3 regions of the Pseudoalteromonas sp. SWXJZ10B genome follow, and region 1 is predicted to be linked to each of the others. Evidence: predicted binding sites of a transcription regulator. Region 1 holds the regulator's gene; each other region holds the start of a gene.
The links. Region 1 encodes sigma-54, which starts transcription at its own class of promoters, with help from an activator protein. Its sites were predicted from a motif close to GTTGGCACGNNNNTNGNNT; they were not measured.
Positions count from the first base shown of each region.

Region 1 (11,162 bases):
TAGATCGTGCATTTATTAAAGATTTACCAAATGACGACACTGGCGCTATTGCTGCCTTAGTTATATCTCTTGGTGCTAAGTTGGGCTTAAAAACGATTGCTGAAGGGGTCGAAACACAAGAGCAAGCCCAGTTCTTAAAAAATTTAGGATGCGATGAAGTACAAGGTTTTATGTATGCTAAACCCATGCCTGAAAATGAATTAATAGAATTTATAAATAAACGCTAAAAAGATTAACTTATTATTATTTAAGTTAGGGCGTGTTGAACTTTTGTGATTAATTTTGCAGCAGATTGTTTGGTATTTAGGCAAGGCAGAGCCTATGTAGTGTGGTTGTTCCCCATAAATAGGCGATAACGCAGCATAAATGCCAAACATGCGCTGCCCTTTGGGTTCTTTCTAGGGACGATTAACTCTTTGTTGCTCGGTTTTTACTTAGCCCGCTAGGTTACAAACCTCGCGCCGCGATTAAATCGCCCCTAGATTGAACAAATTTCAATCCACAAAGATCAACACGCCCTAATGAACGATTTAGAATTTAAGGCGCGATATGCTTTGACTACTTTGTATATATAAACAATTTAGTAGGGTATAATTCGCGCCTTTTGTTATTCTACGGCCACAATTATGAGCACACTCAAAGCTAAGCGCGCCTTATTTTCATACCCTAAATACTGGGCTGAATGTTATGGCACCGCGCCATTTTTACCAACTACACGTGAAGAAATGGATGCACTTGGCTGGGATAGCTGCGACATAATAATAATTAGTGGTGACGCGTACGTCGATCATCCTAGTTTTGGTATGGCGGTAATTGGCCGTGTACTTGAAGCGCAAGGCTTTAGAGTGGGGATTATTGCCCAGCCAGCATGGGACTCTAAAGATGCATTTATGGAACTAGGCAGACCGAATTTATTTTTTGGTGTAACAGCTGGCAACATGGATTCGATGATTAACCGCTATACAGCTGAAAAGCGTATGCGCCACGATGATGCTTACACGCCAGATAACGTAGGTGGTAAACGTCCAGATCGCGCCGTAATGATTTACTCGCAAAAATGCCGTGAAGCATACAAAGGTATCCCAATTGTTATTGGCGGTATTGAAGCGAGTCTTCGTCGTATAGCTCATTACGACTATTGGCAAGAAAAAGTACGTCGTAGTATTTTGTTTGATGCAAAAGCTGATATTTTAATTTACGGTAACGCAGAGCGTCCGTTAGTTGAAGTTGCACACCGTATTGCCGCAGGCGAAACAATGGATACTATTCAAGATATTCGCGGCACGGCTGTTATCAGAAAAGAACCTTTACCAGGCTGGCGTGGAAGTGACTCCACCGCTATAGATAAAATTGGTAAAATCGACCCTATTCCAAATCCATACGGCGCTGATGATGTTGGCTGTAGTAAATCTGAATTTAAACAAGCGGGTATAGACTTAAAGGCAGAAGCTGCAAAACCGATTATGGTTCAGCCTGCGCGACCTAAGCCATGGGAAAAAACTTACGTTAAGTTACCTGCTTATGAGCAAGTAAGTGTTAACAAACCTCTATACGCCCACGCTTCGCGTATTCTACATCAAGAAACAAATCCTGGTTGTGCAAGAGCACTGTTTCAGCGACACGGCGATCGTTCTATTTGGGTAAACCCGCCAGCATACCCATTAGAAACACATGAGATGGATGCTGTGTTTGGTTTACCGTATCAGCGTATTCCTCACCCAAGTTACGGCGACTCTAAAATTCCTGCTTACGACATGATAAAAACGTCAGTTAATATTATGCGCGGCTGTTTTGGAGGTTGTTCGTTTTGCTCAATTACGGAGCATGAAGGGCGTATTATTCAAAGTCGTTCGCAAGAATCAATTATTGAAGAAATTGAACAGATTAGAGATAAGGTACCCGGTTTTACTGGTGTTATCTCTGATTTAGGTGGCCCAACGGCAAATATGTATAAACTGCGTTGTACTAGCAAAAAGGCAGAAAGTACCTGTAGACGTTTATCATGTGTGTATCCTGAAATTTGTAAGCATATGGATACAGATCATACGCCAACAATAGACTTATACAAAAAAGCACGTGAAGTTAAGGGTATCAAAAAGGTATTGATTGCTTCTGGTGTTCGTTACGACTTAGCTGTACGCGACCCGCGTTACGTTAAAGAATTAGTAACGCATCATGTAGGTGGCTACTTAAAAATAGCGCCAGAGCATACAGAAGATGGTCCATTATCAAAAATGATGAAACCAGGTATGGGGGCGTACGATCAATTTAAAGAATTATTTGATAAGTACTCTAAAGAAGCCGGTAAAAAGCAGTATTTAATTCCTTACTTTATATCTGCTCACCCAGGGACAAAAGATGAAGACATGGTAAACATGGCTTTATGGCTTAAATCAAACGACTTTAAGCTTGATCAGGTACAAAATTTTTACCCATCACCGATGGCTAATGCGACGACTATTTACCACACAGAAATGAACTCTTTACGTAATATAAAAAACAATACAGAAGTTGTTCCAGTACCTAAAGGTGCTCGCCAACGTAGATTACATAAAGCTATTTTACGCTACCATGATGCAGCAGGTTGGCCGATGATACGTGAAGCACTGCGTAAAATGGGTAAAGCTAATTTAATTGGTAAAGGGCCTAACTGTTTAGTGCCTGAAGAAGGGCGTGATGAAAAAGCAGGTAAAGGTGGCAGTAAAGGCGGACGTCCTGCACTAACGCGACATACCGGTTTTAGCCAATTTAAAAAGGCAAACACTAAACCAAAAGTAGGCGGTAATCGTCAAAGTACACGTTAGTGATTCAATCTAATAATAACTAGGGCGTGTTGATCTTTGGTGGGTTAATTTGCAGCAGTATGTTTGGTTTTTAGGCAAGGCGGAGCCTATGTAGTGTGGTTATTCCCCATGAATAGGCGATAACGCAGCATAAATACCAAACATGCGCTGCCCTTTGGGTTCTTTCTAGGGACGATTAACTCTTTGTTGCTCGGTTTTTACTTAGCCCACTAGGTTACAAACCTCGCGCCGCGATTTAATCGCCCCTAGATTGAACAAATTTCAATCCACAAAGATCAACACGCCCTAGTAGATTAGTTTAATTACGCTAAGGGTTTTAAAACCTTTTTAATACGTAAATTAAGTAAACCTTGCTCTTTATTACTTATATTATTGTAGGTGATAAAGAGCGAGCTTTTAGAAACCCCTCTTGAGATAGCACGTATTTAGTGCCTATATACTTGCAGTTAGTTTTTTCTTAAAACGTTGATGATAACCACAAACGTAATTTTAGTGACCATAACGGCTGAATGCCTGTTAGCCCTTGCGTCATTTTATTATCTTTTAAGATTATATAAGATGGCGTGACTTGCCCTTGCCAATCGGCAAATATCTCACCGTGTTGATCGTTGACAGTGGTAAAACTGTAGCCATGATCATTTAGATACTCATGTAGTTTTTGATCCGAGCCTGATTTTATTGCGATACTCACGACAGGGTAGTTATTCTCGTTTGCGAGTTCGTTTATGGCAGGGGAGGTAATACTACAAATAGGGCACCAAGTTCCCCAAAAATAGACAAGTGTTGGTTTATCTTGGCTCATTGCTGACAAATCAATGTTTTGCCCTTTATAATCTATTAATTGTAATTGAGGATTTGCTGGCATAACAGGTTGTCGCCACCAATTGACAGCGTTATAAATTACGAAAAATATGAAACCATATATCAACACACTTTTTAATATTGATAGGCCTTTTTGTTTTGGCGTTTTTTTAGGTGTGTCTTTTTTATTTTTGGTACCCGTTGTCATAGTTGCAGCTTTACCCTAAGTGTTTTTTACTTTAGTTATTTGCAAAAGTTTCTAATTTAAACCAGCAACCAAGTAGCAGTACCTAAAAAGGCGAATATACCCACAATATCTGTCACCGTGGTTAGCACCACACTCCCTGCAAGTGCTGGGTCTATATTCATTCTTTTAAGAATAATAGGGATACTCGCACCAGCAACACCTGCCACCACTAAGTTCATAAACATAGCGAAGGCGAGTACGCCACCAAGCATAAAGTCCCACTGCCATAGGGCAATAACACCTGCTATTAACAACGACCACAAAACACCGTTTAACGCGCCAATAGCAAGCTCTTTCATCATCAAGAAACGTTGGTTTGTTTGATTTATATGACCTACCGCAATACCACGAATAACAAGCGTTAATGATTGGCTACCTGCAACACCGCCCATAGAAGGGACAATACCGTTAAGTACAGCTAAAATAGGTAAAACATCTAAAGTGCCTTCAAAAAAGCTAGCTACAAAAGCAGCTGCAAGTGCAGTTAGTAAGTTGACACCTAACCAAACTGAGCGTTTTTTAGAGCTTTTTAGTACTGGCGCAAAGGTATCTTCTTCATCATCAAGGCCGGCTAAGCCCAATAAACTATGCTCAGCATCTTCGCGGATTACGTCAACGATGTCATCGATAGTGACACGGCCAAGGAGCTGATCGTTATCATCGACTACGGGGGCCGATATCCAATTATGACGTTCAAATAATTGCGCGACTTCACTTTCATCCATTGAGATTGGAATGGATTCACAATCTTCATCCATTAAATCGCGAACAATCTTTTCTGGCGGGTTAGTTAATAATGTACTCAGCGATAAAGCGCCTATAAAGCAGTTATGCTTATCAACAACGTACAAGTCATCGGTACCTTCTGGTAACTCGCCACGTAGCCTAATATACCTAAGTACAACATCAAGCGTAACATCAGGGCGAATGGTCACCGTATCGGTGTTCATTAGCGCGCCAGCAGAACGCTCTTGATACGAAAGTGCTTGTGTTGCACGTTCACGGTCTTGAATGTCCATCGCGCTAACAACGTCTTTATAAACGGTGTCCGGCAGACTACGTAATACTTCACCTAAGTCATCGTGGCCCATATCTTCTGTTGCGGCTGCAATGTGCTTAGGTTCCATTTGGGCAATAATGCCTAAACGAACATCTTCTGAGAGTTCTTCAAGAACATCGCCTTGCACATCAGGATCAACCAACTGCCAAAGGAGTCGGCGAATTTTATGTGGTGATGATTCTAATAATAATGCGGTATCACAAGGAGCTGTTTTTGCGAGCATGCGCCTAACTTGAACAAATTGACCACTATTGAGTGACTTAGTCACCTGTTTTAGTTGCTGTAGTGGGTAATCTTGTTCAAAAGCTTCAGGCATTGGCGTCCTTTATAAATTTTTATATTACTTTATGGGGAGAGGTGAGTTAACTGGCGTCACTAACCGTATTTATTTTATATATCTGTTTTAGTTGGGGCATTAGTAATGCGAGCATTATTTTTATAACTGTTTATTCTTGTTCATTAAAACGTTGTGCTATTAATTCTCCAACAGCATGTAAAGCTTGCTCAGAATCGGGGCCTTTACATACAACTTTTACTTCTTTGCCTTGGCTACTTTCAAGTAACATTAATGCAAGTACGCTATCGCCTGCAGCTTCTTTGTCATCTTGAAATAATGTAATTGTCGCATCAAACTGCACTGCTAATTGGGCAAGCACGGTGGCTGCTCTGGCGTGCAATCCTAATTTGTTTTTTATTAAAAAAGTGTCTTCACAATGCATAACTTACTCTACCTAAGCTGAACAGGTGATTATTCAGCTATATTATTTTTCTTGTTCGCGATGGCGAATTTTAACATTGGGATGTGTCATTGCAAAACTTTCACCGATAGTTTGCGCTAAATATACAGAGCGATGTTGTCCGCCTGTACACCCAATAGCAATGGTTAAATAACTGCGGTTATTTCGCTCTAAGTGCGGTAACCATGTTTGTACAAATGTCTGAATTTGCCATGTGAATTTTTGCACTATGCTGTGATTGGCCAAATAATCTTTAACGGGTTGATCTAACCCATTTAAAGGTTTTAATTCAGGTTCCCAATGTGGATTTGGTAAAAAGCGTGCATCAAATACGTAATCTGCTTCTTTTGGTATACCGTATTTAAAACCAAACGATTCAAATGTGACAATCAGTTGCTTATCTTTTTTACCTAAAATCTTTTCACGAATAGATTCAGCAAGTTGATGAACACTCAAATCAGTTGTATCTATCATAAAGTCGGCGCGGGTGATTAATACATCAAGTAATTCTTTTTCTTTTTTGATGGCTAAATCAAGAGGCAACGAGTCAATTGATAGTGGGTGTAATCTACGAGTTTCAGAAAAACGTTTGATCAATGTTTGGTCGTCGCTATCTAAATAAAATAACGTAGGTTTTGCAAAGCCAGGCAAGTATTCAAGAATATCGTTAAATTCATCTTGTTGTTTAGGGATGTTACGCACATCAATGCTAACAGCAATTTTATCATAGCTATCAGACACACTGCGAACTAATGAAGGAAGCAAGTTAACTGGAATATTATCTACGCAATAATAACCTAAATCTTCTACAACGCGTAAAGCAACCGACTTTCCAGAACCAGAACGGCCGCTTATGATAATTAACTCCATTTAACACCCTTTATAAAACTATGATTGATTGACAATAACTTGGTAAAGCTCAGCATCTGATTTTGCACTGCGTAACTGTTTACAAAAATCTTTGTTGTTTAGTTTATCAGCAATGGTTGCTAGAGTCTTTAAGTGCTGCTGGTTATCGCCATCTGGTACGATGAGTGCGACGAAAATATCAACAGGGCGATTATCGATTGCATCAAAATTTATTGGAGTTTCGCTAACGAGTACTAAAGCCAAAGGCTCTTCTGCACCGCTCATTCTTCCATGAGGAATGGCAATGCCACGCCCTATACCTGTACTACCCAATTTTTCTCTGCTCATTAAAGCATTAAGAATATCTTGTTGCGGTAAATACGGAAGTTTGTCGTGAGCAAGTTCGCTAATGAACTCTAAAATTCTTTTTTTGCTATTAAAAAGGACCGCAGCTTTGCTGCAGTCCTGGCATATAAGTGAGCTTAATTTCATCATATTAGTGTCGAGCAAGCTTCTCTTTGTGTTTAATTACTTGTCGATCGAGCTTGTCGATCAACGAGTCAATGGCGGCATACATATCTTGATGTTCTGTAGAGGCAAATAGCTCAGCACCGCTTACGTGTATGGTGGCTTCTGCTTTTTGATTTAATTTTTCTACATCGAGAATGACATGAACATTATTAATATGATCAGAGTGTCTTTCTAGCTTCGCAAATTTGGTATTAATATAGTCTCTTAGTGAATCGGTTAATTCTACGTGACGACCAGTTAAGTTTAGTTGCATAAGCATTACCCTCTTTTTTTTGCGTCTTAAATCAAACTTTTACGTTGATTTGACGGTGGAATAGCCAGAGATTCGCGGTATTTTGCGATTGTACGTCTCGCTACTTTAATTCCTTGCTCAGCCAATATATCCGCTATTTTGCTATCACTCAATGGTTTTGCTGAGTTTTCTGCTGCGATTAATTTTCGGATAAGCGCACGGATTGCTGTAGATGAACATTCACCACCGTTTTCGGTGCTTACATGGCTTGAGAAAAAATATTTAAGCTCAAATATACCACGGGGTGTGTGCATATACTTTTGGGTTGTTACGCGCGAAATTGTTGATTCGTGCATTTCTACCATTTCAGCAACATCATTTAAAACCATTGGTTTCATGGCTTCAGGACCGTGTTCAAAAAAGCCTTGTTGTTGCTTAACAATACAATTTGTCACTTTTAATAGCGTGTCGTTTCTACTTTCTAAGCTTTTAATAAACCATTTAGCTTCTTGTAAATGCGAGCGAATAAACTGGCTGTCACCACTGGATTTTACAGTGCGAGACATTGCCGCGTATTGGCTATTAACACGAATTTTAGGCATGCTGTCTGGGTTTAACTCAACAACCCAGCGGCCTTTAATTTTTTTAACTGACACATCAGGAATAACATACTCAGATTCTTCTCTTACAATAGTATCTGCAGGTTTAGGGCTAAGAGTATGTATTAATGTCATTACTTCCTTAAGCTCTTCTTCTTTGAGCTTAGTTTTCTTCATTAATGTACGATAGTCACGAGCAGCTAATAAATCAATATGCTCGGTTAAAATCATTTTTGTTTCATTAATGTAAGGTGTTTCTTTATCAAACTGGTTAAGCTGAATACACAAACACTCTTGTAAACTACGTGCAGCAATACCAACAGGATCAAACAGTTGGATGCGTTTTAATACAGCTTCAATTTCATCAAGTTCGACTTCGTTATCATCTTCGTTTTCTTGATTAAAGCTTTCTAAAATCTCTTCGCAGCTTAGTGTTAAAATACCTGAATCATCGACGGCTTCTACAATAGCAATAGCAATAGCTTCGTCTGTAGGGCTAAATGGCGTTAGTTGTAACTGCCACATTAAATACTCATGGAGCGTTTCAGTAGAGGCGCCTTGGTATATTGATTCGTCTTCAGGCATCGGACCCGATGATGCTGCTGGGGCGGCACTCATGTACTCATCCCAACTAACATCCATAGCCATGTCGTCACTTAGCGTGTCTTTTGCAAGTGCTTCACCACTATCTTGTTCGTATTCGCTTGGAGCATCATCGGCAGATGCGCTAACAGTTATGTCATCTGTATCTGCTTTTTGCTCGTTTTTACCTGCAGCGTCTTCTGAATAGTCTGCTTCTTCAACCTCTAATAGCGGGTTGCTGTCGAGAGCTTCTTGTATTTCTTGCTGGAGATCCAATGTACTGAGTTGCAACAAACGAATAGCTTGTTGCAGCTGTGGAGTCATTGTAAGTTGCTGGCCCATGCGCAGCTGTAGTGATTGCCTCATGTATCTCTAACAATCCTTTTATGTTGTTATAATTAATACTAGCAGATGCTTAAAGACATGGCGTAAATGTTACAGCCTAAATTGCTCGCCTAAGTAAACATCGCGTACTGTTTTATCATTTAATACGTGTTCTGGAGTACCTGATGCAATCAGCTCCCCATGAGAAACAATGTAGGCTTTTTCACAAACATCAAGGGTTTCTCTTACGTTATGATCGGTAATTAATACACCAATCCCACGATTTTTAAGATGTTCTATTATTTTCTTTATGTCTAATACCGAAATCGGGTCAACACCTGCAAATGGTTCATCCAGTAATATAAATTTAGGATCTGCTGCCAGCGCACGTGCTATTTCAACACGACGACGTTCGCCACCCGACAATGCCATACCTTGGCTATCACGAATGTGTTGTATGCTAAATTCATCTAATAATTTATCGAGAGTGTCTTCTCTAGCTTGTTTATTTAACTCTTTGCGCGTTTCTAAAATGGCCATTAAGTTTTGATAAACAGTCAGCTTTCTGAATATTGAAGACTCTTGCGGTAAGTAGCCAATGCCTAATCTAGCACGACTATGCATAGGTAAAAGAGTAATATCGTTATCGTCTATCGATATTTTACCTTTGTCGCTAGGTACAAGTCCTACTATCATATAAAACGTGGTAGTTTTACCTGCGCCGTTAGGGCCAAGTAAGCCAACAATACTGCCAGCTTTGACTTCAAGGCCGACGTTTTTTACAACTTCACGGCCTTTATAGCTCTTTGCTAATAGCTCTGCTTTTAATGTGCTCATGGTTGACCTTTGTCGCTTTTTTTACTTTTTTTAGTCTCGATTGGTACTAAAATTGTGTGAACGCGGTCAGTTGAGTTTTCATCTTTTTCGGCACTGATTAGCTGCTGCTCTATATCGTAGGTAATGCTTTTAGCATTTATTTTTTGTCCCGCTTGCGATACTTGTGCATTACCAACAAGCGTTAAAAAACGCTTAGATACATCATAACGTACTTCGTCAGCACTGGCGCTCATAGTCGTGCCATCTGATTGCTTTTCTTCAAAGTGCGCAGGGCTACCTGTAGCAATTAATAATTGTTTATTATCGCCAAGTTCATCGCGTTTATGTACTTCTAAGCGGTCGGCTGTGATACGGCGGTTACCGTGAATAATTTCAACGTTTTTCTCAAAAATCCCGACATTAGCTTTTAATTGACCTTCTTGCTTATCGGCGCTTATTGAAATTTGATTTGCAGCCGGTTGCGTGTTTTGCTCTGCAGCACTACTATTAAACGCTAGTATAAGTGTAGGAATAATAAGTGATTTTAATATTTTATTGGTCATAATATATGGTTCGCGTATGGTTAATTAGTTTTATCACTTCGGTTTTTAAGTCGGCTTCTAGGCCTTTACCAGTGATTTTTAAATTGGGTCCAGTGATGATAACGGGTTGCTCCGAACGCATTGTTAATAGCTTTATATCTACCTGAATATTATCAGCATTGATTTTGTCTATCATGGCGTTATCGGTTAAGTTTTTGGCAACCACATTGCCTTCTAAAATTAATTGTTTGTCTTCGTATAATGTTGCTTCGTCTGCATTTATTTGCCACGTTTGCTTTTCGTTATATAAAGTAAAAATAGGTTTTTCAAAAAACGTAAAACCTAATTGTTGATATAGCTCCATTTTAGCCGCAGTGACTTTGTGGCTAATTTTACCTTGTTCGTCATAGGCTGTTTGTTTGAGTTCTATGGCTATGTAATCAGGCTTGGCAATAACTTCAGGCTCAGTCTGAGGCACAATATTTGTTTGTGTAAAATAAGGGTACCAAAGCCAAACCATACAGCTAATGAATAAAACGCTTAATATTATGCGCGCTGCATTCATGAACTAGTGCCTTGTGTAGTCAATGCTTTACCATTTTCAAGCATAAGTAAGTCGGTGAGCTCTCTTACTGCACCAAAGCCGCCAGGCATTTGCGTTACATAGTGTGATAAACGTTTAATAAGTGGATGGGCATCATTTACTGCAACAGCAAAGCCGACTAATTCCATAACGGGCATGTCAGGACCATCATCACCGATATAAGCAATTTGTTCATCGCTAAGGTTGAGTTTGTCTTTTAGCTCTTGATAGGCAATGAGCTTATTTTCTTGGCCTTGATAAATATGCTGTACGGTTAAGCTGCTCATACGTTGTTGCACTATTTGTGAATGACGACCAGTAATTACAGCCACTTCAAAGCCACTGTTTATAAGCGCTTTAATGCCAAAACCATCTTTTGTATTAAATGCTTTTAGCTCTTCACCTTGATTACCAAGATAAATACGGCCATCAGAAAATACACCATCAATATCGCA
Region 1 is NZ_JADYXD010000003.1:14,427-25,588, forward strand. Features, by position in the region: gene I6F54_RS03580 (bifunctional diguanylate cyclase/phosphodiesterase) at 1-227, shown strand, start outside; gene I6F54_RS03585 (YgiQ family radical SAM protein) at 627-2,804, shown strand; gene I6F54_RS03590 (protein disulfide oxidoreductase) at 3,262-3,813, opposite strand; gene mgtE (magnesium transporter) at 3,870-5,228, opposite strand; gene I6F54_RS03600 (HPr family phosphocarrier protein) at 5,359-5,631, opposite strand; gene rapZ (RNase adapter RapZ) at 5,674-6,519, opposite strand; gene ptsN (PTS IIA-like nitrogen regulatory protein PtsN) at 6,538-6,990, opposite strand; gene hpf (ribosome hibernation promoting factor) at 6,995-7,282, opposite strand; gene I6F54_RS03620 (RNA polymerase factor sigma-54) at 7,309-8,808, opposite strand; gene lptB (LPS export ABC transporter ATP-binding protein) at 8,878-9,603, opposite strand; gene lptA (lipopolysaccharide transport periplasmic protein LptA) at 9,600-10,145, opposite strand; gene lptC (LPS export ABC transporter periplasmic protein LptC) at 10,135-10,689, opposite strand; gene kdsC (3-deoxy-manno-octulosonate-8-phosphatase KdsC) at 10,686-11,162, opposite strand, start outside.

Region 2 (11,162 bases), on a different contig from region 1:
ACAGGCATTCATGAACTCAATTCGCTTATCTAAATTATCGTAGAAGTATGTATTTGCCATAATATACGTTTGAAAATATTTAAACGTACCTTGAACTAAAATATAAATAACATCATCTTCATCGCGCATGTTTAATAACATTTTATGCTGTAATGCAAACGCATCAACTAATTCTTCTCTTGTAGTAAAATAAGGAGACGTTACAGTAATTAATTGCTCTAAAAAAGCTTTCGTTTTATTCTGAATTTCAACAATGCATGTATCCATTCTCTTTTCCGAAAGTAATGTTAATGATGTTGCATTTTGCAATAAAGAAGTTATTTTAGCCGACTTATTTATAAGTTTATTTTTTATTCTAACATCTACAATGCGCTTTGGTTGAGCTCCATAAATGTATGCTCCATTAGAGGTATTAAAAGCTTTAACGTGCGGATGATGCCTTAGTAACACTTCAATATTTGATTTAGATAAGTCAAATAAATTATTTGTAAATACTGTATCTGTAAAATTCCCTTTAACACACTTATCTGTTTGCATATTTTCTATCATTACTTCCTTATCTTTATAATCACTATCATAATAAGCACTATGTTTTGAATGATGATGCTCATTAGAAATAAAGCCAAAGTCAGCACCCACTAAATAAACCTTATCAAATCCAAGCTCAGTCACCACAGCTAAAGCAGTATTTGTTACCGTAGGATTAGTCCCTACAGGGTAAGAATACATTTGTTTTTTATCTAATCGCTGAATTAAAAACCCACCACCATCGTTAATTTTTGTTAATAAATTCGCTGTTTTAAAGCGTTTTAAAATACCATCATAAACAGTATTTAAAGCAATAATATTTAACTCATTCAGCTTAACGGTAATATTAGCTGCATTCTCAATTGCTTCAATATGTTTTGATAAGCCTGCCGTCCTTTCCATTTCTATATGCATATCTGGCTTAATATCATTTACAAGCAGTGCTTTCAAAGCCGTACCACATGAGACAATAATAATGTTATCTTTATTTTCTAGTAAAAACTCAATTGCTGAATCTAACGATGGTCCATTAGCAACAATAAATACAGGTATATTTTTTAGCGGATTTTTAAATAACGAAGTCTTTTTTAAAACGGGAAATCGAGCTTTCAAATTTGATAAAGTATGAGAGATACCAATTATTTCATCTTCAAAAAAACCCCATCCTCCATGCCATCTATGAGCCACTTCTTTCATTTTATCCATAGATTTTGTCATTAAAGGGCTATCATAGTGTTGAAAAAAATGAATTAAACTCATATTAAAATGACCTTGTTCCATTAATAGCTTTGATATTTCATTACTAATTGTATGCTCATCTCCGCCTACCCTTATTGTAAATACTCCCCCTTGACTCAAGCACTTATTAAATAATGGCCTTAACTCAATACAATGTAATAAAGCGTAAAAGCTATTAAAATTAGGTTCAAATAGAAAAACATTACGCACTGCTTTTTTATTAAGTAATTCTTCAATTTGATACCCTAAACCACCACCAAGAAAACACACAAATTCAAGTCTATTTTCATTCGTTGGCCTACCTACCTTACTATCCGTTTCTTCATTTCTCACATTATTAATAGACTTAAGCAATGCCGAATGCTTAAAAACAATACCTACATCAACAGCATGTTTAATATTATAATGGGAATAAATAGGATTCTTTAAAAATTTATCGACTTGTTTTTTTGCAAACTCGCGGGGGCTTTCAGTGTAAGCAAATTTGCCATTATTATATAAATTTTCATTACCATTACTATCAATTGCTACGCCTGTGTTCGTTGGTTTATAATCTTTAAAAGCATCGTAAACTCGCGGCATTTTTTCTTTTAATAAAGTCAAATTCGCTAATAATGTTGCGTGTAACATCATTTTTTTTAATTCGTTGTCTACAGTGTTCAAAATACACTCCCTGAGTTTAGCAGTAACTTATTTTATATGTTTAGTTATATTGCAGCAAATAGCGGCAAAGCATTGTCTAACATTAGCAATAATTTCAAAGGCTAAACCATATAGCATTTGAAGAATTTAATATTACAAAAATACATCCAAGTTATATGCCAATATCTATATAGATAAATATGATATTTCATCTATTATCTACTTAAGTATTTTTCTTAAAAGCCGATAATATTATATTGGCTAAATATTTGGCATTATTATTGCTAAAATAAAACATCTTTCACTTCAAATTTAGGACTCATCCATGGCTCATTCTTCATTAAAAAAATATAGTCAAGTACGTGCAAGTAGCATTGCAGAAATGACACCCTATGAACAAATAAACCTTATTTTCAGCAATATAATTGGTCGCTTAGCAGCAACAAAAGGATTCATTGAGCGAAAAGAGATTGCAAAAAAAGGCGAAAATATTTCCGCATGTATTTTGTTGCTAGGCGCCTTACAAGACGCGCTAAACTTTGACGTAGAAGAAGGTGGAGGTATTTCAGATAATCTATATGCACTTTACGACTATTGTCAGCGCACCTTAACTCAAGCAAACTTAAATAATGATGTTAAAAAAATTATTGAAGTTTCAAGTATTATAAAAGAAATTAAAGAAGGCTGGGGTAGCATACCTATGAGCGTTCGTAATCCCGTGGCTTAATTTAATTATGGACTTACATTCATCGTCACAACAATTAACCAGTTTTTCAGAACGCATACATACACTCCTCGATAAAATTGAGTTATCGGTTAACGACAATAATGCTATTGAAGCTCAGCTTAGTTTAAATACTTTAAATATTGAGATAAGAAAATGGTGTAAAAGCAGTGAAGCACCTAGTACAGAACAATTACAGGTAATTCAACTACAAATAAACACGATTTTAGTTATAGCAAATAACGCAAAAAACGAATCATCTAAAGCGATTATTAATCATAAAAAATCAGGAAGGGCGATTAAAGCTTATAAAGCCACTTAGTCAACAGGTTAAATAAGAGCCTTCTTTCTAAACAAATATATGACCAATAATCTAGCAAATAAAAAACCGCCAAGCTTAAGTTTAGCGGTTTTTTATACTTATTATTGAGCTCTTAATTTGATTGCCTAACTACACCAGGCATATTCTCAAGCTGTGCTTGTACATATGTACTTGTGTTATTAAGGCTAGCAACAAGTAAATCCATTGCATTATATTGAGAATATAAGCGCGCCGACAAAGACTCCATTTTCGCGGCCAAACTTTCTCTTTGATCGTCGACATCTTCTAACTGGTTTTTTCTAGTGTCAATTCTATTTTCAATAATGCCATCGGAGTCTGTATAATAACTTAAAAACTCATCAAATGTAGACGCAAACCCATCACCATCTTCGTCTTTATTTCCGACAAAAAACTCTTCTACTGAGTCAATATTATCATCAATTTTTTCATTGAGCGTATCAGTATCTAAACTTAAAACACCATATCTATCTGTAGACACACCCAGTTGAGCCAAGCTAAGTGAACTCCCACCTGAAAGCTCTACTGAGCCTGTAATAGTACTTCGTAATTTAGACATAACCCCCCGCAATAACGAATCGCCAGACATTACGCCCGCACTTCCATCTGAAGATGTGCCTAAATCTTTACTCAATTCTAATAATTCGTTATAGCTTGATATAAAGCTATTAAGCCCACTTTGAATGTTGTTATTATTTTCAGTAACCGATACATCGCTAATATCGTCATCTTCATCGTGAACTTTTTTTGCAGTTAGGGTAATACCATCAATAACATTTTCGAATTTATTGGTTGAACTACTTACAGTAAGGGTGCCATCAATAGTAATGGACGCATCCTTTGCTTCTATAATTTCAGTTGAATTTTGTACCCCCTCAGCATCAAACGCTAATGCCGACAAACCGTTCATATCGGTATGCTCTCCATCGATATCGCTCACAGCTACTGTAATTTTATTTTCAATACCGCTATTTTTAGCTGCCAACACTAAGTGCTGACCTTCATCATCAGTGATGATTGTTGCATTAATACTGCTATTACTACTGCTATCATTTATAGCATCACGAATATCAGCGAGGGTTGCCTCATCAGAAACTTCAATATCAAAAGTGTCATCGCCTGACGTTAAGGTAAGTGTGCCTTCCCCAATGGCGCTGTCTTCTTCAAAAGCTTCTGAGAGTATCTTATGCTCTGTTGCTAAGTTATTAACGTTTATAGAATATCCACCCGGTTGAGCGTCTTCATCGGCGGTTATTTGTATATTATCGTCACTTCCCGATACCGTACGTTGTTGGTATTCATCGCTATCGCCAAGTTTTGCCATTGACTCCTGGACTTTTTCTAGTGCTAGCTTTAAAGCACCTATAGCCGATATATCAGTGGTGAGAGCACTCTCTGTCTTTGTTAAACGTGATTCAGCAGGTGCTTGCTCGGCTGCAACCAAAGCATCAACAATATCTGCTACTGCTAAACCCGAACCTAAGCCATTAAATGTTATCGACATTACACCACCTCTTTACACATTAAAAAAACAAAATAACGTTAATAGTTATACGGTTTGATCTATTAACAAGCCCGCTGTTTCAGATAACTTAGACACTAAACTTAATACTTCCTCAGAAGGATATTGTTTAATAACTTCGCCACTGTTTTTATCTAGTACTTTAATTACATCACGTCCTGAATCTTCGTCAACTTTAAATTGCAAACTGCGATTCATTTCCCCCATAAAGTCTTGCAATTGTTGCGCCATTTGTTCTAGTTTTTCGCGCTCTAACGGCTGAGCTTTTTCATCTTGATTATTATTTTTGTATTGACTTTGATGTAGCTTTTGTTGATTGAGCACTTCCGTTTGCTTTACATCATCAACCGCTCGCTCAGTTAAAGAATGAGCCGCTTGCCCTACTTGCCTATCATCACCAGCAACGGGGGTTGGTAATGTTGTAATTTCTGCGTTTGAAGTAATTGTATTCATAACAGATTCCTATTCGTACTTAATTAAACCAACAATAGCTTAGTTTATATTCTCAAACCACAAAAGGAGGTAGCTAAAGCCACCTCCTTTTATTGTAAAGCTAATACTGACTTTATGTACTAGCTAACCATTAAGCTAGCGCTTGACTTATTAACCTAATAAGCTAAGTGCTGTTTGTGGTAACTGATTCGCTTGCGACAAAATTGATGTACCGGCTTGTTGCAAGATTTGGTTTTTCGTCATTTGTGCTGTTTCTGTTGCAAAATCAGTATCTTGAATACGGCTACGTGATGCTGATACATTTTCTGATATATTCGATAAGTTACTAATTGTATGGTCAAAACGATTTTGAACCGCACCTAAACTGGCTCGCTGTGAATCGATACTTGCAATAGCATTGTCAATTACTGCAAGTGCATTTTGCGAACCTTGCTGAGTTGTTATATCAACGTCTTCAACATTCTCAAGAGTACTGACTGTAGCATTTGTATCCGCTGCAAAGGTAACTGCACCTGTTCCTGTAAATACTTCTGCAGAATTTAATTGAACTGTTCCACCAACAATAATGGAATCTGACGCTGCTGATAGTGTAGCCCCCGTCTCTGTTGACACTGCAGAGGCTGCATCGTAAGACATACTTCTTACTGTCATTGTAGCCGCTGTGCTTGCGTCACTTTCAGCAAAATTAGTTATATCTATATCTTCGCCTGTATTATTAGATACAGTCAGTTTGCCATTTTCAACAGTAGCAGTTACACCATGGTCATCCGTTTTTGCATTGATAGCCTCAGCCATCGCTTTTTGGTCGCCTTCGGCAGTTCCAGTGCCAACAAAAGAAATAGTTGGTATATCATCAGCATCTTCGATACCACTACCATTTAGATCGAAACTAATTGATTCACCTTCCTTTGCCGCAACACCCATTGATATTTCAGCAGCTGAACGAGCCTGTGCTGTTACACCCGTAGAGCTACTGTAACTATTAATAGAATCAGATATTTCTTCTGCAGTTGCCCCTGCTGCAATAGCTACTGTAGCCTCTTCTCTACCAGAAATAACATAATCACCAGCAACCACAGCATTTGCACTTGTTGCTCCGCTAGCTGCTTGGCCTAAGCCGGCAGTAGCGCCTCTAAGATTAATCTGGTTTGAACCCACTTTATCTGCAGCAACACTTGAAAGTGACACATTAATTGTTTCGTTAGCGTTTGAACCAACTTGGAATGATTTAGAACCAAAGTCACCGCTTAGTAATTGCTGACCACCGAATGATGTCGTTTCTGCAATGCGTGTCATCTCTACTTGTAGAGCTGATACTTCTTTTTGTAATGCTTCACGGTCTTCTGTTGAGTTAGAACCATTGGCAGATTGAAGTGCAAGTTCACGCATCCGTTGTAATATACTGGTTGACTCATCCATCGCGCCTTCAGCAGTTTGCGCCATTGAAATACCATTATTAGCATTACTTTGCGCTACTGATAAACCGTCGATTTGAGATGTTAAACGGTTTGAAATTTGTAGGCCTGCCGCATCATCTTTTGCGCTATTGATACGCATACCTGATGATAGACGCTCCATCGAAGTAGCTAGGTCAGAACCTGATTGAGATAAGTTACGCTGAGCGTTTAGTGAAGATACATTTGTATTTACTGAAATCATAATAAAACTCCTGATTACTTTCGTAATGTTGCTATTTTAATTTAACCAAGAGCTGTCACAAATGTATGCTCAGCTCCTTACTGATTAAGTTAACGGCAGGAGGTTTATTATCTTTAGAAATATTTTAGAAATAAATTGAGTTATTTAAAATAAAAAAGTTAACACTCTGTTTTATAATAAAAATAACCACGAACTAATAGGTATTAATTTGCTAATATCAAATAACAAAAACGCACTTCAAAAAAAGTGCGTTTTTATATTCAATTATATGTGAAATCAATAATTAACCGCCTAATAGACTAATTGCGGCTTGAGGTACTTGATTAGCTTGCGATAGTATTGAAGTACCCGCTTGTTGCAAAATTTGGTTTTTCGTCATTTCTGCAGTCTCTGTTGCAAAATCGGTATCTTGGATACGACTACGTGACGACGAAACATTTTCCGATATATTCGCCAAGTTATTAATTGTGTGCTCGAATCTATTTTGTACAGCACCTAAACTCGCACGTTGCGAATCTATATTCGCAATTGCATTATCAATTACTGATAATGCATCTTGAGAACCTTTTTGGCTTGTGACATTAATATCTTCTACATTCACAAGAGTACTAACTTCTGCTGTAATAGCCGTAGCTAATGTATTCACAGAACCTTGTGCGCTAAATACTTCAGCAGAATTTAGCTGTACTGTGCCTGATACAAGCAAATCAGTTGAGGCTGCAGAAAATGCAATTGGTGTATCATTAGTATTACCATTGTAAGATACGCCTGTTAATGACATGACTGTCAAAGTAGTAGCATTACTTTCTGCAAAATTAGTCAATTCTAAGTTTGCACCTGTATTATTAGATATACTAAGTTCACCATTTTCTAATGTTGCAGTTACACCATGCTCATCCGTTTTAGAATTAATAGCTTCTGCCATTGCTTGTTTGTCACCGGCAATTGTACCGGTTCCTACAAAAGAAACTTTTTCATTATTTAAGTCAAAGCTAATAGATTCGCCATCATCCGCACCAGTAGTAATGCTGACTTCAGCTTCAGCACGTGCCTGAGCAGTTACACCTGTTGCACTGCTATAGCTATTTATTGAGTCTGAAATTTCTTCTGCAGTGGCTTTTGCTGCAATACTTACAGTCGCATCTTCACGGCCAGATATTGTATATGTCCCACTACCAACCCCACTACTTACACCTGAAATAGCTTCACCAAGCCCTATCGTATCGCCTTGTAGGTTCACTTGATTAGTTCCAATTTTATCAGCCGCGACACTGGAGAGTGAAACATTAATTGTTTCATTAGCATTAGCGCCAACCTGAAATGCCTTACTACCATAGTCACCATTTAGTAATTGCTGGCCACCGAACGATGTAGTTTCAGCAATACGAGTTAACTCCACTTGCAGTGCTGATACTTCTTTTTGTAAAGCTTCACGATCTTCAGTTGAGTTTGAACCATTCGCTGACTGCAGTGCCAGCTCTCGCATACGTTGAAGTATGCTTGTTGACTCATCCATAGCCCCTTCAGCAGTTTGTGCCATTGAAATACCATCATTGGCATTTCGCTGAGCAACGGCTAGGCCATTTATTTGCGATGTTAAACGGTTTGAAATTTGTAGGCCAGCGGCATCATCTTTTGCGCTATTAATACGCATACCTGATGATAAACGCTCCATCGAAGTTGCTAAGCCTTCGCCAGATTTAGTTAAGTTACGCTGTGCGTTTAGTGACGACACATTAGTATTTACTGATAAAGCCATTTTACCATCTCCTAGGTTTAAACAGAGTGTGGTTCAACACGATTTAACAGGAACCACTGTTCGATAATTTCTTACAATAAGAAAAGCATTTAATGTGCCAACTTTAATTTATTTTTAAGTGGTTGTTTCTAAATGAAAATAAATAATTTATTGAATTGTAAATAAAGAGTGAAGTTATTTAGAAAGGAGTGACATTTTTTTGCCGCTTTAAAGTAGGTAAAGCGGCAAGGTATTTCTGCTTATAACTTGCTTATAAGTAATCGAATAACGAGAGGTTAGTTAAACGGCCAAAAGTTGCTTGCGATGCTTGCAGTGCCGTTTCTTGTTTAGTTAGTTCGCTAATAGCTTCTGCCATGTCTACTTCTACTAAATCAGAAAGATTACTTTTGTTTTGAATATCGAGTGCTAAGTTAGAATCGCTTACTCTTTCAAGCGCGTTCATACGCCCGCCTAAACTTGATTGGGTAAATACTACTTGCTCACTAGAATTCTGTAATTGCACTAAGCCATCAGCAAGTACTTGCTGAAAGTCATCACCTTCAAGTGTACCGTCGTTAAGGCCGGTAATAAGTGCTTGCAATGTATTAAGTACGTTTTCTTTGCCTGGTTTTTCAAGGCTAAAATCGAGTTGACCTGGTGCTGTGCCTTCAAATTCAATTTTCATACCTGCGTATTCAATTGTATCATCGTTAACTTCGCCAGTTACTGCGGGGGTTAGTGCTGCGCCGTCTCGGTATATTTCGTAGGTTTGTGGATCTGTTGCTGTAGCACCTGGGCTTACTAATACGCTATATGTATTTGCAGTTGCTGAAGCTGTTGGGTCTGCGTTGTAATTTGCTTGATGAAACTTATCAAACTCAGCTTGGCCGTCAACATATACACTTGCCGCTGTAATAGAGCCTGAAACACTTGCCGTGTTAGATTCTACATTTAATCGCGCGTTAGTTTTTTCAAACGTATCAAAGCCGTTATCACTCGCTTTAATTGATACACCTTCAGCTATAGTTATTTGGTGTTGCCCTTGGTCGCCATTATAGGTGTACTCACCCGCTGCAGAATCAAACTGATACGGCTGCGTGCTGTCTTGGTATCCTGAAAATATGAATTTTCCGTCTTCTGATCGGGTGTTCATTAAGTTAGCTAGCGTTTGTTGAATGCCACTAAGTTCTGATGCAATCGATTTTAAATCGTCTTTAGTGTAAACACCATTACCAGCTTGAATAGTGAGTTCTTGCGCTTGTTGAATATTGGTATTTATACTTTGCAATATGGTTTCCTCTGTTTCGAGGCGGCCATTTAGCTGGTTAATATTTTTAGTGTATTGCTCGTTTGTTTGTATTTTATTTGAATATAGCATTCCTTGCGAAATAGCAGCTGGCGCTTCTGAGGTGGTTAAATACTTTTCACCTGTTGTTACTCGCTCTTGAGCATTTGCAACACCTTGTTGGTTGTCGAGTATTTTATTTATGTTGTTTTGGTACATTAAATTATTTGATAAACGCATAATTACCTCGCCGCATTTAATAAGGTGTCAAAAATTTCTTGAGCTGCTGCTAAAACTTGTGCTGATGCTGAGTATGATTGCTGAAAACGCAGTAAATTTGCGGCCTCTTCATCTAGGTTTACTCCAGATAACGACTCGTACCATGCCTCAGATTGCTGTGCTAGAGCGTCAAATGCAGCCCCACTTGTGATTGCTTGGCCAGTTATAACACCTATATCACTCACTAATCCTGAATAAGCTTGGTTGAACGTTTTATGGTTGTCGGCCGTTGCTGTTGTTTCTACGTTTAAACGGACTAACTCGCCATTTTGTAAATCAGCTAATTTTAAACCATTACGGTTATCATCAAAGCCGCCTTCGTTAAACTCAAGTGTAAAGGTGTCGCCTGTTGCTGGCGTACCTTCTATATCAAAATCGAATCCGTAGGTATCAAATGGAGCACCCGCTTGCGATAACATTCCTTTTGCAGGAGGCGTAATAGTAAAAGTACTCGTTCCGCTATTATCAGTAATTTGATATTCGTTAGCATTACCTGTTTTAACAAGCGTTATTTCACCGTTTGTTAAGCTTGGTGTTGAAGTAAATCCACCGGAGGTAACACTTTTTACTTCTCCCGCTGAAATAGTAGCGGTACCTATATTATTTAAATCATTAGCAGTACGAATAGGCGATGCTAGTGCTAAATCTTCTGCGCGCCCTGTTGCAAGTGTGATACTTGAAGCGGCATCTGAATTAAGCTTTATTTGAAATTGGTCGCCCTCAACACCTGCCCCAGATACATTAACTTGAAGGCCAAATGATTCTCCGGTAGTAGTCGATGAATCAATAACACCTGAAGATATATCAGCAAGTGAAGGCTGACCTAACGGGTCGCCTTTGTTATCTATAGGCTGAATACTTACTTCATTAGCATTAGCTGTATAAGTAATAATAAAGTCACTGGCAGGAAGTTCACTGCCCTTACCTGGCTCTACTGTTGCAGTCATACCGGCAGTACCTGTGTTAGCTTGATACGCATAAGCGCCAACGGTAGGAATATTAAAAATATTCCCCCCTAGCTGACCTGTTGCATCCATACCCAATTTGTTTTGTTCGTTAAATGCGTCAGCTATCGCTAAGCCCATTTGACCAATTTGGTTTTGCGCAGGAACTAATATGTCATCTCTAAAAGCAAGTAAGCCGCCAATTTTGCCTTTAAGTTTACTTACATCAACTTCAAGCGGCACTGCTTTGCCACCATTAACGTCAAGCGTGAATTCTTTAAAATTAGGATCGGGGTCACCCGTCATCGAA
Region 2 is NZ_JADYXD010000010.1:19,419-30,580, reverse strand. Features, by position in the region: gene I6F54_RS10945 (motility associated factor glycosyltransferase family protein) at 1-1,929, opposite strand, end outside; gene fliS (flagellar export chaperone FliS) at 2,234-2,635, shown strand; gene I6F54_RS10935 (hypothetical protein) at 2,643-2,954, shown strand; gene fliD (flagellar filament capping protein FliD) at 3,067-4,476, opposite strand; gene I6F54_RS10925 (flagellar protein FlaG) at 4,522-4,947, opposite strand; gene I6F54_RS20505 (flagellin) at 5,098-5,583, opposite strand; partial or broken gene I6F54_RS20500 (flagellin N-terminal helical domain-containing protein) at 6,247-6,606, opposite strand; gene I6F54_RS20430 (flagellin) at 6,890-8,365, opposite strand; gene flgL (flagellar hook-associated protein FlgL) at 8,616-9,869, opposite strand; gene flgK (flagellar hook-associated protein FlgK) at 9,872-11,162, opposite strand, start outside.
Region 2: the regulator sigma-54 is predicted to act here: its motif matches at 2,177-2,195, upstream of fliS (flagellar export chaperone FliS).

Region 3 (11,162 bases), on a different contig from region 1:
TACCAGATGAAATCCCAGAGCTAACAGTCACTATCGCAGAAGACACTATTTTAATTGCTAACTTACTTAAAGAAGCAAACTTAGTAGTAAGTACATCAGAAGCAATGCGTATGATTAAGCAAGGCGCTGTTAAACTTAACGGTGAAGATAAAATCACTGACACCAAACTTGAAATAGCAAAAGGTACAACGGCTATTTACCAAGTAGGTAAACGTAAGTTTGCAAACATCACTGTAGCTTAAATACCGTTTGAAAACTAAAAAACCAGCCTAGGCTGGTTTTTTTGTGCTCGTATTTTGGGGTCTGTAAATAGTTACGAGGTAGTCACTAAATAGTCACTAAATCACTTTTAATATTTTAATACTTACAATTACTAACAACCAAAATACACGCGCCTGATTTAATCTATTAATTATTACAGGTACATCCTCGGGTGTAGGTAGTCTATCAGTACCTATACGCATTTTATTAAAGCGAGTACCTAAATAAACTGCAGGCCCGCCCAGCTGCACGCCAAGTGATGCAGAGCATGTGCTTAGTAGCCAACCTGTATTTGTTTGATAAAAATGTCTACCATAATGCTTTATGTAGTGCATGCTTTGTTTGCTCGCTCTACTTGCTGCAATAGTTAAAGCGAGTAAGCGCATTGGAATATACTCAATAATAAACAACAGAGTTTTAAGCGGTTTTAAAAAGTAGCTATTTGGGGATATGTCACTACGCCAGGCTTGTTGTATTAAAGTAAGTAATCGATAGGCGAGGGCCGCAATAGGGCCAAAGGCTAAAAATATAAATATAACTACGAAATAGTATCGAGCAGTGCGCAGTATTAAGCTTTCAATTAATGCTTTGATAATACCAGGAGATGAAAGCCTATTAACTTCACGGGCAAGCAGTGGTTTTAGTAATTCGCGTGCTGTCGATTTTTGATTTTGTTTAGTTAGCTTTGCAATGCGAAGTGCTTTTTTATCAATACTCTTACTTTCTAAGCATAAGTATAAAATAAGGCCAGCGAGTAATTCAGGATAAAAAGCAAACTCGAGTAGTAACACTACAATAATGAGAATGACACTTAAAATGAGCGTGCTTGCGAGTATAGCTGCCAAATATTGATAGCTTTTAGGTTCTTTGCTTTTGTATATGCGCTTGCCAATAGCACCAAAAACAGCATTTAGCGCTGTATTAGGATGATACCAGCTAATAAGGGGAATAAAGCGCTCAGCAAGGAGCGCTAGTATGAAGGCAATAAAGTCCAAGTGATTTTGAACAATATTGCTAAGCATTTACAGAGACACTGCAGTTAGCTTTTCTAAAAGTGCGACAACCATTTTAGATGAGTTGATTGATGCTGTTTCTAGGTATTCTTCAAACGATTGTGGTGACTCTTTACCTGCAATATCAGACATTGAGCGAATTACAACAAATGGTGTGTTAAGCGTAAAACACGTTTGTGCAATTGAAGCGCCTTCCATTTCAACGGCAAGCATTGTAGGAAAATCACTGCGTGCTTTATCGATACGCACAGGGTCACACATAAATGTGTCACCAGTACAAATTAAGCCAACAAGTGTTTTAACATCACTGATTTGTTCGATTGTTTGTTGTGCTGCTTCAACTAATTTAGGGTGAGCTGTAAAGCCTGCTGGCATTTGTGGTACTTGGCCAATTTCGTAGCCAAAAGCAGTAACATCTACATCGTGATGACGTACTTCTGACGAAATTACTACGTCGCCAACACTTAGAGAAGGATCGAATCCACCGGCAGAGCCTGTGTTAATTACGCAATCAGGTTTGAAGTTATCAATCAGTAAGGTAGTTGCAATTGTTGATGCTACTTTACCAATACCAGATTGAACAAGTGTTACTGTGTTACCAGCCAATTCACCAGTATAAAAAGTGAAACCTGCTTTAGTTAAAATTTGTGGGTTTTGCATCGCTTCACGTAAAATTTTAACTTCTGGCTCCATTGCGCCAATAATACCAACATTCATAATGTTTAATTCCTGAGTTTGAATCACTTGATTATACGTGAAGTTAGCAATAAAAAACAAAAAAGCGAGCTTGTTTATAAGCTCGCTTTAAATACTTTTTAGGAGAGTATTTAATTTGGTTTTTAAATTTCAGCTAAAGCAGTTGTTTGTGCTTTGGCTTGAGAAGGTGAAAGTACCGCTGGCTTGTGTGAGCGATTACGAACAGGACGCTGCGTTTGTGTTGCTGCAGGCTTACCAAGTTTAAACAGAATTGCATCGCGCACTTCTGATGGACGGTAGCCCGATTTAACTTTCATACGAATATGTGGAATGCCCGCAGACTCTAGTGCACCGTTTACAAACCAGTCGCGTTGAGCTTTGTGGCCATCTTTATTGGCATTGTTAACTAGGTCAACGGCCGCAACAATAGTTAGTTTTTCTTTATCGATTAATACAAAGTCGAGTTGCTTATTTTTAGCTTTAGCTAAAGCAGCACGTTTAGATTTAATAGAAAGACCTTGCTTACAGTCAATAACGTCAATTAGCTTAACGCGACTAACAATTTTATATTGATCGCCTACAGCACGCTCGAGAAGATTTAAAAAAGCGCCCTCAACCTGCGTAAAAACAGTTTGCTTGCGGGTAAAAGGATACGGGTTTCCGCCATCGTCATTAAATTTTGACGCAACAACAGAAGCCCCGACAACTAATACTAGAATTAATAATAAAGCGAATTCCATACGGTAACTCCATAACAACAAATTGACACTGCTCAAATAAAGCAATTTACGTGCCTAAAAAGTATGAGTTATAAAATAATTACCAACTGTTTATAAAAGCTAAAACTATGTAGCTATTAAGCTTTGTATCCACCTTTAATACCTTTAACCGCAATAGCTACAGCATCGTGTGCATGGAGTGATTCATAATGGTTTATTTGCAGCCAGTAATCGCTGTAATTATCTGTTTCTAATAAAGCTTTAATTTTACGCGCTGCATCTTCACAAAACATAAGATTTTGACCATTTAAACGGGCAAATTCTTGCTCGTCTTCGCGTTTTACTGCCGCTTGTACAGGCGTTTTAAGTTCAGCTTCGAGGGTATTTATTAGAGTCACTACGTCAAATTCTTGAATATTGCTATCAAGCTTTACTTTTACGTTGGCAATAGAGCGCTGCGAGTGAGGTGTAGCTACTATGCCTTGAGTAGTGCCTAGCCATTCGTGCACATCTTTTTGGCTTAAGGTTTCTTGGTTAAACTTTTCGTTAAACGCGTTTTGTATAAGCTGGCGTGCAAGTGCTGCAGAGCAAGGGCATGTTGAAGAATAGGTAACATCTACGGTTAGCTCGTAGCTAATAATGTTATTTTCAATTGTACTGGTAAGTACAACTGGGTAGCTTTTCCAGCCTGCTTTACCACTTAATAGTGACTTACGGCGTAGCGGTAGTTCAAATTTAAATTCAATTTGTGCTTTATCGCTCAGCCCTTCGTGGCTAGTTATAAAGGTATCGAGTGCTTGCGCTATTGTTTGCGGATTGACTTGCTGCTCAGTTGAAAGCAGGTCAAGTGCTAAAAATAGACGTGACATATGAATGCCTTTGGCATCTTCTTTATGCAAATTTACAAATGCACGAGCTTTGGCATTTACTGTAACTGGAGATAAGTCTCGTGACTCAAAAATAAATGGCAGTTCGATTTCGCCCATGCCAACCCAGTCTAATTTACCTGTTTGTAAAGCGGGTGCAGTGTCTGCTATATCTGGCATATTGGTTTGCATGTGCGCTACTCGTATTTTGGAGATAATAAAGCGGGGCATTTTACACTAAATAATTTATTGCTGAAATGATGAGTTTAAGAGATGAGCAAAATCAAACATGAAAAATTCTGTTTTTATCGCACAACATGGGTAGTGGTAGGAGAAAAATGCTAAAATCTGGGAAAATGGTATGTTTATACATGCGCATTGCCTTCTTTATATTTAAGCACACAGCTAAGAGATAAAATTACGTATGACCGATTATTCTTTGAGCCCTTGGGCTCGGGTACTTTCCAGCTCAATAACGCGATTTGGTGAATTTAAAACCGCAGCTATTTGTTACACTTTATTTTTAACTGTATCTCTTATTTTATCGAGCATGTTTTATTATGTTGCGATAGGCGAATTACACCTTGTTGATATTTTGGCTGTGGTGTTTTTTACGGCTGTGGTTTCTCCTTTAATTATAAGTGTATTACTTAATTCAATACGTCAATTAGATGCCTCGTATGCTTATTTAGATAGCGCAACCAAGCAGGAGAAGCTCTTAAACCAAACCCTAAAAGACAACATTAGTCGTTTAAATATTGAAATTGATGAGCGTAAAATGGCATTTCATGCCAAGCATCGCGCTATTGAAGAGCTGCGCCGAGAAATTGCTGAGCGTAAAAAAACACAACAAGAACTTGCCCAACAAAGTATGTTGCAACGCTCAATCGTTGATTCATCTCCCGATTTATTTTATTACCGCGATAACAACGGTGTATTTGCTGGCTGTAATAAAATGTTTGAAGAGGTAATGGGAAAATCAAGTAGTGAGTTAATAGGAAAAACGGTTGAGCAGATATTCCCGAGTCATTTTTTAGCTGAAGTTTTGGCAACCGATAAAGAAGTAGAGCAAAGCCATAAAGCACTAACTATAGATGTAGGCTATGAAGTAAATGGTGAAACACGTTGGTTTGAGCTGCGTAAATTACCTTTTATAAATGATGACGGTGACTACATTGGTTTACTGGGTTTTGGACGTGATATCACTAGCCGTAAAGAAGCTGCACAAGCACTCGAAACTGCCTATAAAGACAAAGGTAAGTTTATTGCTACGCTGAGCCATGAACTACGTACTCCTTTAAATGGCATTGTTGGTTTAACGCGTATGTTATTAGATACAGAGCTTAATAAGCAGCAGCGTAGTTGGGGCAATACTATTTTTTCGAGTGCTGAAACACTCGGTAATATTTTTAACGATATTATAGATTTAGATAAAATAGATAGAGATCAGCTCGATATAGCAACCAATTCTATTAATGTGTCAGACTTTATAAACGATGTAGTTAATTTTGCAGGCTTAATAGCAGAGCAAAAAGAGCTTGAGTTTGATATTAAGCGCAATGGCATACTTGATGTTTACGCGCAGCTCGATCCGACTCGATTACGCCAAGTTGTTTGGAACTTAATTAACAACGCCGTTAAGTTTACTCAGCAAGGCAAAGTAACACTCGAATGCAGCAGAGAAAATCGCGTAGAAGGCCCATGGTTAGTTATTAAGGTACTAGATACCGGTCAAGGTATTCCACCAGAGCAACTTGCCCATATATTTGATATGTATTACAAAGCGCCGGATTTAAAAGGCACTAACGCGATAGGCTCCGGTATTGGTTTAGCTGTAACTAAAGCACTTGTAAGTGCAATGAAAGGGATAATTACGGTAAATAGTACTGAAGGCGAAGGAAGTTGTTTTACAGTGCAAATACCGCTTAGTTTATGTGTTGCACCAACAGAGCAAAGTTATGTTGGCCGTGGTTTGTATATTCTGCTAGTAGAAGATGTGCCTCTGAACGCCGAAATTGCTACAAACCTATTAGAGCAACGCGGGCATGAAGTGTTATGGGCTGAAACCGGTGAAGATGCGCTCTCGTTTGTCGAAACCGAAGATGACTTAGATTTAGTACTACTCGATATGCAATTGCCAGATATAAACGGTGACGTGGTTGCTAAACAAATACGCTCAGATAGCCACTTCGATAAATTACCTATTGTTGCTTTAACTGCCAATGTACGCAGTGCTGAAAAAGAGCTTGAAGGTATATCAATACAAGGTGCGTTGGCCAAGCCAATTAACACAGTTAAGCTTGATAAAATGCTGGCTGACTTATTTGGCATTAAGCAAAGTGAATGCACAGAGCCACAGCTAAAAGTAAGTGAAGAAGCGCTAGAGGGCATTGATGCACACTTATTAGATATTGAAACAATAGAAGACTTTGTAAATTCGATGGGCTTAGTTGTATTTAGACGCAGTAGTCAGTTATTTGAAAAGCTAAGTCCACAATATCAGCAAGAATTACTTACTTCATTAAATACCGGTGATAGAGAAGAGTATGAATCAGTAGCGCATAAACTTAAAGGTGCGGCTGGCTCGGTAGGTTTAAATGATGTGCAGCTTCATGCCAAAATAATGGAGCATGGTGCGATTGATGAATCTGATGAAGTGTTAAAGCAGTGGTTAGATGTTTTAGCAGATAAAATAAATGAAGGACAAAAAGCCCTTCATTTATTTTTACAGCAATTAGAGTAAAACTAATTAGCTCTAATTAAGCGTCAATTTTACCAATGAAACGGTAACCTTCACCATGGATGGTGCTGATTAACTCTGACGTTGAGTTATCACTCTCAAAATGCTTACGAATGCGACGAATAGTAACATCAACAGTACGGTCATTTGCACGAAGCTCACGGCCTGTCATGTGCTTGATTAATTGCTCACGACTAAAAATACGACCTGGAGAATCAAGCATTAAACGAAGTGCTCTGTACTCACCTTTTGGTAAACGTTTAGCGTCGCCATTTGGAGAAGTAAGACAGCGGCTATTCTCATCAAGTTCCCAACCGTTAAACGTAATAACACCATTTGTTTCTAGTGCTGACTCTTCACCGCCTAAAGCAGTACGAGTAATAAGGTTGCGAGCTCTAATAGTTAATTCACGCGGGTTGAATGGCTTAGTAACATAGTCATCTGCGCCAATTTCAAGACCTAAAATACGGTCAACATCGTTGTCACGACCGGTTAGGAATATAAGACCTACTTTACGCTTTTGGCGTAATTCACGGGCTAAAATAAGACCGTTTTTACCAGGAAGGTTGATATCCATAACTACAAGATTAACGTCATCGTTATTTGTAAGCTTGTCATGCATATCATCGCCATCAATGGCTTCAATAACTTTGTACCCTTCAGCTTCAAATAAACTAACTAGGTTCAGTCGAGTTACGTCTTCATCTTCTACGATTAGAATGACTGGCGTTTGCATTATTAATTAACCTTTTGGAATATTTTATTTATAAAAAAACCGGTGACGAATTTATAACCGATTACTAGAGATTATAGGATTATACCCATTTGTTAACAAGGAAAAAACAAATTGGATAAAAATAAAACAGTAGGGTGTCCAAAGTCTACTAAAAAGGGCAGTGCAAAAACTACTGTTTAATTGATATATACGTGGATGTAGCTATTTGAATCATAAAGTCGAAGCCATTTTCCTTTAATAATTGATACATCATTCAATCAAACAAGGTACTTAAAATAATCAGACTAATTCAAAGCAAAACTATATCACTTTCTAACCTTTCATCAATGTATGTGATACAGCAAAGATAAAAAAGTTCATAAATCGCTTGGTAATATTTATTTAATGCAATTAAATAATGTTACGCGCTTATCACATGCCTCATTAATGAGGTCATTAAATGCTAATTCAAGGATAAATTTTAAATATATGCACTTTTTAGTGATCTTTATTTAAGGAATAGTAATTATAAAGCGAGCACCGTGTTTTTCTTCAAGATCAAACATAACTCTTCCGCCAAGTGCTTGTGTTACTAGGTTGTAGACCAAGTGCATGCCTAAGCCGCTTGCGCCTTGTCCGCGCTTTGAAGTTACAAACGGATCAAAAATTCTATTTTTAATGTTTTTATCAACACCTTGACCATTGTCAGAATAAACTATTGTTAATTTTTTCCCTACCAGTTCTACGTCAAAGCGAATTTCATTATTTTCTTTACCTATAAATCCATGAATCACAGAGTTCATAAGCAACTGCTGAAACACTTGTTGCAGAGGTTCAGACTTACTATGAATAGCCAAGTCGGTCGGACAGTTAATAATAACGACAGGCTTTTTAGGCAGTAGTTCAGATTGAATCGATGTTAAAACATCACTTATTAATTTATGTACATTAATATAGGTATTAACACCGTCGTCTTGAATAACGGCCACTTTTTTAAAGTTAGATATCAGGTCTGCGGCACGATTTAGATTACGATAAATTAAGTCTAAGTTTTCAATACCTTCATCTATAAAGCGTTTTAGATGGCTTGAGGTAAGTTTTTTATCGTCAAAGCTTTGCTGTATATCTGCCAGTTTATCTCGAAGTAATGTAGAGCCTGTAATACCTAGCCCTATTGGTGTATTCACTTCATGGGCAACCCCAGCAACCATTTGCCCAAGCGATGCCATTTTTTCGTTTTCAACAATTTGCGTTTGGTACTGATGCATTCTCTCAAGGGTTGATAAAAGCTCTTGATTTGCTTCTCTGAGAGCGATTGTTCGCTGGTTTACTTTTTCTTCAAGGCTCTGGTTTAGTTGTTTTATTTCTTGTTTATCTTTTTCGTGGCGCTCAAGTTGCTTTTTGGTACGTGTAAGCATGATATTTAAACTATTTGAAAGAGCGGTTATTTCTTTTACATCGGTTATTGGCGCGCGTGCATCATAGTTATGATTTTTAGATACATCCTGCAATAGCATGCTTAACTGTTCTATTGGCTTGGCTATACGTCGTTGAACTTTTATAGCAATAAAGTAAACAACGATTAAAATTAATAGAGTTAATAGCACGTCTATTAATATTTTTCTCTCAATATAAGTCTCTAAACTTTCGAGGCTCCCTCGCATATATACATAACCTACCAACTTTTCGTTATCGTAAATAGGGCGGGTTAGTTCAATATGATCGCTCGTAATTCGTGGCGTTTTTAGCTCATCAACACTGTCTATTCTTAGTGGTACTGGAGGTGTTTTTTTTGCATTAAAGCTAATAAAAAAAACAGGTTTTTGAGATGCCTTTTCTATTGAATAAATATGTATGTTTTTTACAAGGGGGATATTTTCAAATGACTTGAGGCGTTTTTCTTCTGTTTTTCTATCATCTTCAACTACTGATTTACCAGCATCAAAAGCTACAATTTCAGAAAGTATGACGAGTTTATTAATGATTAATTGCTTTTGCTCTTTTACGCTTAAATAAGTAGATATCGAAATAGATAGCGACAAGCAAATAGCTGTAATAAGCATAATTAAATTTATGAGTGCTTTGCGAATGCTACTTTGATGAACTTTTTTAGGCATTATTTCGTTATCGCCTGAATTAATTTTGATTATTTAGAGTTTTAGTTTAGCAAAGACGGGAGAAAATGAAGGAAAAAAGCTAAATTAATTCTTATATTTATGCGAAGGTTAGCTTGAGCGCGTTTGCACTCAAGCATTTTTTAAAATAATACTAGCTGCTATATACGGCAAACTTGTTATTTTTAAATACCGTTTGGTAGCTTTCAAATTGCGTTTCTAAAATAGGCGGGTATTTTAAAAAGCTATTAGCAACAATATTCAGCTTTCCTACTTTAGTTAAATGCTGTTTTGCATTTGCTAAAAATGTTTCTGCTACTGTGTAGTCGGTTGCAATACCTGTATGAAAAGGTGGATTGCTAATAATTAAATCAAACTTACCGGTAATGCTTTTAAGACCGTCACTTAATATCGCTTCGCCTTTGATGCTGTTAAGCTTTAGAGTCTGCTGTGTTGCGTAAGTTGCCAGTGCACTTACATCACTACACACAAACTCGACTGCTGGATTATGCAGCCCTAAAAAGGTTGCTATTAAACCTGCGCCACAACCAAAGTCGAGAACCCTACCTTGCTTAATTGTCGGTGCGTTTTCGAGTAGAACTTTCGTTCCCATATCTAAACTACCGTGATTAAAAACCCCTGGGACACTAATAGCTGTAAACTCGGTGTCGGCAACATTAACAACAAACTTTTTATGGTAGGTCGTAATATCAAAATCAGGGTGCTGGGTAATCTCAGCAAATGAGTAAAGAACGCAGTGCTTAGCTGAATCAATTTTGTTACTAAACTCAGCTTTACCAGCTAATTGCTTTTCAATTGATTTAACACCACTTTTGTTTTCACCTACCACCAATAGTTCGGCATCGTCAGTAATAGCAGATCGAATATTATCAAGCGCCATTAATAACTCAGGTTTTGATTTAGGATAGTAAAGAATAACTAAATCGTAGCCGTTACCAGGTATTGTGTGATTTACACAAATCTCAACGTCTTTGGTGTTTTTAGCAAACTCACCGTTAGCATGGTTGTAGCTAAATGCAGTTACCTTGCTTTGCGGGTTAAGTTTTTTAAGCTCTGTTAAAAAGCCATCTTGAACAAAGTTGACCACCAAGATAGATTTGCCCGTTAGTGCCTCGCTATTACGAAGTAACAGTAAACTTGGGTTGGTTAGTACGCTCATAAATGGCTTTGCCTTACAGTATGTTTAGTTTTATTAAAAATAAAAGTGAGTGCTTAAAGTTACAAATTACTCAGTACGTTCAAACATTAAATCCCACACGCCATGACCTAGGCGATGTCCGCGCTGCTCAAACTTAGTAAGCGGGCGCAAATCTGGACGTGGAACATAATCGTTTGTTTCTGATTGGTTTTTAAAACCAGGAGCTACATTCATTACTTCGAGCATATGCTCTGCATAGTTTTCCCAATCTGTTGCCATATGAAAAACGCCACCCATTTTCAGTTGGGCTCTTAGTTTTTCAACAAACTCAGTTTGTACGATACGGCGTTTATGATGACGCTTTTTATGCCAAGGATCAGGGAAAAACAACTGTAGTGTTGTTAAGCTTTCATTAGGTATACAGTCTGCAAGTACTTCAACTGCATCGTGTTCAAAAATACGCAAGTTAGTAATGCCTGCTTCATCGGCATCCATTAAACAAGCACCAACGCCTGGGCGGTGTACTTCAATACCAATAAAGTTTAGGTGAGGGGCATTTGTTGCCATTTCGACAAGCGATTTACCCATACCAAAACCAATTTCTACTACTACATCATTGTTGTTGCCAAAAACTTCGCTTAAATCAAGCATACCGTTTTTATGCTCTAGGCCCATTGTTGGCCAGCATTTTTCGATTGCAGCGGCTTGGCCTTTGGTTAATCGACCTTCGCGTTTTACAAAACTGCGAATGGTGCGGATGTATTTACCTTCTTGCTTAGCTTGCTCAAGGTTAGTGTTGCTTGATTCACTCATATTATTGGCCTGACAAAAACAATGTGTTTAAAAATGGTTGCATATTATCCCTGACCGAGCCCGCAA
Region 3 is NZ_JADYXD010000033.1:17,520-28,681, forward strand. Features, by position in the region: gene tyrS (tyrosine--tRNA ligase) at 1-242, shown strand, start outside; gene I6F54_RS19140 (cobalamin biosynthesis protein CobD/CbiB) at 339-1,283, opposite strand; gene mtnN (5'-methylthioadenosine/S-adenosylhomocysteine nucleosidase) at 1,284-1,991, opposite strand; gene I6F54_RS19150 (DUF2726 domain-containing protein) at 2,114-2,710, opposite strand; gene folE2 (GTP cyclohydrolase FolE2) at 2,827-3,747, opposite strand; gene arcB (aerobic respiration two-component sensor histidine kinase ArcB) at 3,980-6,298, shown strand; gene arcA (two-component system response regulator ArcA) at 6,315-7,031, opposite strand; gene I6F54_RS19170 (sensor histidine kinase) at 7,523-9,127, opposite strand; gene I6F54_RS19175 (methyltransferase) at 9,279-10,304, opposite strand; gene trmB (tRNA (guanosine(46)-N7)-methyltransferase TrmB) at 10,371-11,096, opposite strand.
Region 3: the regulator sigma-54 is predicted to act here: its motif matches at 2,750-2,768, upstream of I6F54_RS19150 (DUF2726 domain-containing protein).